One region of the Actinoallomurus oryzae genome, then DNA from elsewhere that is predicted to be linked to it. Evidence: riboswitches for the same ligand, from Rfam matches in the RefSeq annotation. Region 1 holds a riboswitch; the other holds the start of a gene.
The links. Region 1 has a riboswitch for glycine ahead of gcvT (glycine cleavage system aminomethyltransferase GcvT). Riboswitches for the same ligand answer to the same signal wherever they lie in the genome.
Positions count from the first base shown of each region.

Region 2: another riboswitch for glycine. It lies ahead of gcvP (aminomethyl-transferring glycine dehydrogenase); the one in region 1 lies ahead of gcvT (glycine cleavage system aminomethyltransferase GcvT).

Region 1 is NZ_BAABHF010000021.1:35,383-38,581, reverse strand. It holds gene ABEA10_RS18505 (FtsX-like permease family protein) at 1-162, opposite strand, end outside; gene ABEA10_RS18500 (ABC transporter ATP-binding protein) at 159-836, opposite strand; gene ABEA10_RS18495 (PadR family transcriptional regulator) at 833-1,357, opposite strand; glycine riboswitch at 1,482-1,579, shown strand; glycine riboswitch at 1,581-1,667, shown strand; gene gcvT (glycine cleavage system aminomethyltransferase GcvT) at 1,739-2,842, shown strand; gene gcvH (glycine cleavage system protein GcvH) at 2,839-3,199, shown strand, end outside.
Region 2 is NZ_BAABHF010000026.1:162,328-165,526, forward strand. It holds gene ABEA10_RS26225 (ATP-binding cassette domain-containing protein) at 1-124, shown strand, start outside; gene ABEA10_RS26230 (ABC transporter permease) at 124-957, shown strand; glycine riboswitch at 1,041-1,138, shown strand; glycine riboswitch at 1,139-1,252, shown strand; gene gcvP (aminomethyl-transferring glycine dehydrogenase) at 1,308-3,199, shown strand, end outside.

The DNA of each region.
Region 1 (3,199 bases):
CAGCCAGGCGTAGCGGGCGTTCTGCGCGTTGACGGCGTTGATGCCCGCCAGGGTCGCCAGCAGCAGGCCGACGCCGAGCGCGACGGCGGCCGCGGTGACCACGAGCCGGGCGGCGGCCTCCCGGCCGCCGGCGACGGTGAGGCGGAGGCCGAAGCCGATCACGAGGCCACCCTGACCGCGGTGGTCCTTCCGTCGCGGACGATGACCTCGCGGTCGGCGTACGCCGCCACCCGCGGCTCGTGCGTCACGAGGACGACCGTGGTGCCCTGCTCGCGGGCGGCGGACACGAGCAGCTCCATGACCTGCTCGCCGGTGAGCGAGTCGAGCGCGCCGGTCGGCTCGTCGGCGAACAGCACCCGCGGGCTCGCGACCAGGCCACGGGCCAGCGCGACACGCTGGGCCTGCCCGCCGGACAGCTCGCCGGACCGCCGCCGCTCCAGCCCGCCGAGGCCGAGCCGCTCGAACCAGGGCTGGACCTGCCGGACGGCCGCGCCCCGGCGCAGGCCGCCGAGCAGCAGCGGCAGCGCGATGTTCTCCTCGGCGGTCAGCTCGGGGACCAGCTGGCCGAACTGGAACACGAAGCCGAACCGGTCGCGGCGCAGGGCGCTGCGCTCGGCCTCGCCCATGGTGTCGACCCGGCTGCCGTCGAACCGGACCTGCCCGGACTCCGGCGTGAGGATCCCGGCCAGGCAGTGCAGGAGGGTCGACTTGCCCGAGCCGCTGGGCCCCATGACCGCGACGATCTCGCCGGCCTCGGCCGACAGGCTCGCGCCCCGCAGCGCGGGCGTGCTGCCGAACGACAGGGTGATCTCGCGAGCCTCGATCAGCGGTGTCACGGCAGGACCTCGCGTTTCAGGGCGTCGAGCCGGGCCGCGGTGAGGTCGATCCAGCGAAGGTCGGACTCCAGGTGGAACAGGCCGTGGTCGGCGAGCAGCGCGTCGACCAGGTCACCGTTCCGCTTGGTGTCGGTCAGCTCGCGCATGCGCTTCAGGTGGGCGGCGCGCTGGGCGTCGAGGTACGCCTCGGCGTCGCGGTCGAGGAGCAGCGCGAGCACGACCTTGGTGAACAGCACGGTCTGCAGGTGCGGCTCGGCCTCGACCGGTTCGGCGAGCCAGGACTCGAACTCGGTCGCCCCCGTCTCGGTGATGACGTATCGCTTGCGGTCGGGGCCCGCGCCGGCCTCGGTCTCGCCCACGACCACCTTCCCGGCGCGGGCGAGCCGGGCGAGGGTGGCGTAGACCTGGCCGAACGGCAGCGGTTTGCCCCGGCCGAACAGCGCGTCGTAGTCGCGTTTCAGGTCATACCCATGGCTCGGCTCGCGTTCGAGCAGGCCGAGCAGGGCGAAGGGGACGCTCATGAGAAGGAGGGTACGCCGCGCGTATACTCGCCGTCTATACACTCGATGTATAGCCGCTCGGCCAGGTGAGACGAAGCGTGGGCTGTCGTCGCGCGACGGGCGCTGCTAGCCTGGCGGCAGCCGTTGATCCCGCGCGGGAGAGCGCCCGGGCCGCCAGTCCGGGCCGCCGAAGGAGCAACTCCTCCCCGGAACCTCTCAGGCGACGAAGACCGCGCGGAGCAGGCGACCTCTGGAAAGCGGAGCGATGCTCCCGCCGAAGGTGCAAGCCCCCCGGGCGAAGCTCTCAGGCGCCGATGACAGAGGGGGAGGCGCCGAGACCGCAAGCGAACCAGTGGGACGATATGACCCCCGGATCGCCCGCGCGATAAGGAGCCTGCCGCGATGTCCGTTCCGGACACCAAGAAGACACCACTCCACGAGGTCCACGAGGGCCTCGGTGCCACCGTCACCGAGTTCGCCGGCTATCTGATGCCGCTGCGCTACGGCAGCGAGACCGCCGAGCACCAGGCGGTCCGCACCAGCGCCGGGCTGTTCGACCTGTCCCACATGGGAGAGATCTTCGTGACCGGCCCGCAGGCCGGGGCGGCGCTCGACCACTCCCTCATCGGGCACCTGTCGGCGCTCGCCGTGGGCCGGGCGCGCTACACGATGATCTGCGACGCCGAGGGCGGCGTGCTGGACGACCTGATCGTCTACCGGCTGGCCGCCGAGACCTATCTGGTCGTGGCCAACGCCGCGAACGCCGCCACCGTGCTCGCCGAGCTGACCGCGCGGTCGGAGAAGTTCGACGAGGCCGCCGTCGACGACCGGTCCGACGCGTACGCGCTCGTCGCGGTCCAGGGGCCCAAGGCCCAGGAGATCCTCGGCAAGCTCACCGACGCCGCGCTCGGCGACCTGAAGTACTACGCGATCCTGCCCGGCGCGGTGTCCGGCGTCGACGCCCTGATCGCCCGTACCGGCTACACGGGCGAGGACGGCTTCGAGCTGTTCGTCTCCGCCGGCGACGCCGTGGCGGTCTGGAACGCTCTGACCGAGGCCGGCGGCGACGACCTGCGGCCCTGCGGGCTGTCCGCGCGCGACACGCTGCGCCTGGAGGCCGGGATGCCGCTGTACGGCAACGAGCTGACCGCCGAGACCACGCCGTTCGACGCGGGCCTGGGCCGTACCGTCAAGTTCGAGAAGGGCGACTTCGTCGGGCGTGCCGCGCTGGCCGCGATCGCCGACGAGACGCCGAAGCGGACCCTCGTCGGGCTCGTCGCCAGGGGGCGGCGGGTGCCCCGGCACGGGTACGACATCGTGGGATCGGACGGCACGCCGTGCGGAGTCGTGACCAGCGGCGCGCCATCCCCGACACTGGGCAAGCCCATCGCCATGGGCTATATCGACGCGGACCACGCCGAAGACACCGATCTCGCAGTGGACATCCGCGGCAAACATGAGCCGGTCGACAAGGTCGCCCTGCCTTTCTATAGGAGGACCCCGTGAGCAGCGTTCCCGAGACCCTTTCCTACACCGAAGAGCACGAGTGGATTACCGAGCCGTCCGACGGTGTTGTCACTGTGGGGATCACCGCCTATGCCGCCGACGCCCTCGGTGACATCGTGTACGTCTCGTTGCCGCAGGAGGGCGCCACGGTGGAGGCCGGAGAGCCCTGTGGCGAGGCGGAGTCGACCAAGTCGGTGAGTGACATCTACGCGCCGGTGACGGGGGAGGTCGTGGCGGTGAACAGTGCGGTCGAGGAGGACCCGGCCGTGATCAACGCCGACCCGTACGGCGAGGGCTGGCTGCTGAAGATCCGCACTGACGGCGACGGCCCCGACCTGCTGGACGCCCCGGCCTACT
Region 2 (3,199 bases), on a different contig from region 1:
GGTCGAGGACGTCACGCTGAGGCGCCCCACCCTCGATGAGGTGTTCCTGCGCCTCACCGGCGGGACCGAGGACCCCGAAGACGCCCGAGAGACCGAAGAGACCGAAGAGAAGGTGAGCGCCTGATGGTCCTCCACGCCCCCGCCGCGCCCACCGGCCGCCTCGGCCGGCTCCGCTGGACCCTCACCGACGGCCTCACGCTGGTGTGGCGCAATCTGCTCCAGCTCAGGTCCCAGCCCGGGGAGCTCGTCGGCGCTCTGGTCTTCCCGGCCGTGATGGTCGTGCTGTTCGGCTACGTCTTCGGCAGCGCGATCAAGGTCCCCGGCGGCGGTGACTACCGGGAGTACCTCATGCCCGGCCTGTTCGCCATGACCACGATGACCAGCTTCATGGCCACGATGGTCGGGGTGGCCACCGACTCCTCCAAGGGGGTCATGGACCGGTTCCGCTCGATGCCGATGGCCCGGTCGGCGGTGCCGTTCGGCCAGGTGGGCGGCGACATCATCGTCGGCCTCGCCGGCATGGTCATCATGGTCGGCTGCGGGCTGGCCGTCGGCTGGCGGATCCACGAGGGGCTGCCGCGGGCCCTCGCGGCGTTCGGCCTGCTCATCCTCCTGCGGTACGCCCTCTCGTGGGCCGGGGTGCTCTGCGGCCTGCTGGTGAAGAACGAGGAGACCGCCGACCAGATGGTCCCCCTGATCTTCCCGGTCTCGATGCTGTCGAACTCCTTCGTGCCGACCGCGGGCATGCCGGCCTGGCTGCGAGTGATCGCCGACTGGAACCCGGTGAGCGCGATGGTCGCCGCCTGCCGCGGCCTCTTCGGCAACCCGGGCGTCGTCACGGCGCACGCCGCCCTGCCGCTGCGGCATCCGGTCGCGGCGACGCTGGTCTGGTGCGGCGTGCTGCTGGCGATCTTCGTCCCGCTGACCGTCCGTCGCTTCCGTACGCTGAACCGCTGACCTTTAGAGCCGGGCTCTTACGGTCGGTACGCCCCGCGCTTAACGTCGTGGCGATAAGCCTCCGGTAGGGTGGAGATCGCCGTCGAACCCGTGCGGGAGAGACCCCGGTGCAGCCAGCACAGGGGCGCCGAAGGAGCAAACCTCCCCGGAACCTCTCAGGCAAAAGGACCGTGCGGGCGAGGCACCTCTGGAAAGCGGGACCGGAGGCCGCGTTGCCGGCCGCCGATCCTCACCGAAGGTGCAAGCCGCGCCCGTCGCGGCGAAGCTCTCAGGTTCAGGTGACAGAGGGGGAGACCGGCCACCGGCCGTGCCCGGTGGTGTTCGCGCCCCGACCCGCCTGGAGGCTTCCCATGATCGAGGTTCCGTTCGCCGCCCGCCACATCGGACCCTCACCGGCCGAACGCGCCGCGATGGCCGAGGCCGCCGGGTACGACGGCGTCGCCGCGCTCGTCGACGCGGCCGTGCCCGCCCGGATCCGCACCGGCCGCCCGCTCGACCTGCCGCCCGCCCTGAGCGAGGTGGAGGCGCTGGCGCGGCTGCGCGAGCTGGCCGCGCGCAACCAGGTCCTCACCTCGATGATCGGCCTCGGCTACCACGGCACGATCACCCCGGGCGTGATCCTGCGCAACGTCCTGGAGAACCCCGGCTGGTACACCGCCTACACGCCGTACCAGCCGGAGATCTCCCAGGGCCGGCTCGAGGCGCTGCTGAACTTCCAGACCATGGTGAGCGACCTGACCGGGCTGCCGGTGGCGAACGCCTCGCTGCTGGACGAGGGCACCGCCGCCGCGGAGGCGATGACGCTGGCGCACCGCGTCGCGCCGCGGGGGAGCGGCGACGCCTTCCTCGTCGACACCGACGTGCTGCCGCAGACCGTCGAGGTGATCCGCACCCGCGCGGTGCCGCTGGGCATCGAGGTCGTCGTCGCCGACACGTCCGAGGGGCTGCCGGAGGGCGACTTCTTCGGCGTGCTGCTGCAGTATCCGGGGGCGAGCGGCGCCGTACGCGACCTGTCCGGCCTCACCGAGGCGGCGCACGGGCGCGGCGCCCAGGTCGTGGTCGCCGCCGACCTGCTCGCCCTGACGCTGCTCCGGCCGCCGGGGGAGTTCGGCGCCGACATCGCGGTGGGCACCACGCAGCGCTTCGGCGTGCCGTACGGCTTCGGCGGCCCGCACGCCGGCTACATGTCGGTGCGCGATGGCATCCAGCGCCAGCTCCCCGGGCGGCTCGTCGGGGTCTCGCTCGACGCCGACGGCGGGCAGGCGTACCGGCTCGCGCTGCAGACGCGAGAGCAGCACATCCGCCGAGAGAAGGCCACCAGCAACATCTGCACCGCCCAGGTGCTGCTCGCCGTGATGGCGAGCATGTACGCGGTCTACCACGGTCCCGAGGGCCTGAAGGGCATCGCCGAGCGGGTGCACGGCCACGCGGCGCGCCTCGCCGCCGGCCTGGGCCGGCAGGGCGTCGAGGTCGTGCACGACCGCTTCTTCGACACGGTGCTGGCCCGGGTCCCCGGCCGGGCCGATGAGGTCGTACGCCGGGCGCTCGACCTCGGGATCAACCTGCGCCGGGTGGACGCCGACCAGGTCGGTGTCGCCTGTGACGAGACGACCACGGGCGATCACGTCACGCGGGTCCTGCGGGCGTTCGGCGGCGCGGAGGACGAGGCCGCCGACGCGGCCGGGGACGAGTTCCCGCCGGCTCTGCGGCGGGAGAGCGAGTTCCTGACCCACCCGGTGTTCCACGCGCACCGGTCGGAAACGGCGATGCTGCGCTACCTGCGCCGCCTGCAGGACAAGGACATCGCGCTGGACCGCTCGATGATCCCGCTCGGTTCCTGCACGATGAAGCTGAACGCCACGACCGAGATGGAGCCGATCACCTGGCCGGAGTTCGCGCAGATCCACCCGTTCGCCCCGCTGGAGCAGGCGCAGGGGTACGTCGAGATGATCGGCGAGCTCGAGTCGTGGCTGGCCGAGATCACCGGGTACGCCAAGGTGTCGGTGCAGCCCAACGCCGGCTCGCAGGGGGAGCTGGCCGGCCTGCTCGCCGTGCACGGCTACCACGCCTCACGCGGTGAGAGCCACCGGAACGTCTGCCTGATCCCCTCCTCGGCGCACGGCACGAACGCCGCCAGCGCGGTGATGGCCGGGATGCGGGTGGTCGTGGTGAAGAGCACCGAGAGCGGTGACATCGACCTCGACGACCTGCACGCCAAGATCGACAAGCACCGCGACTCCCT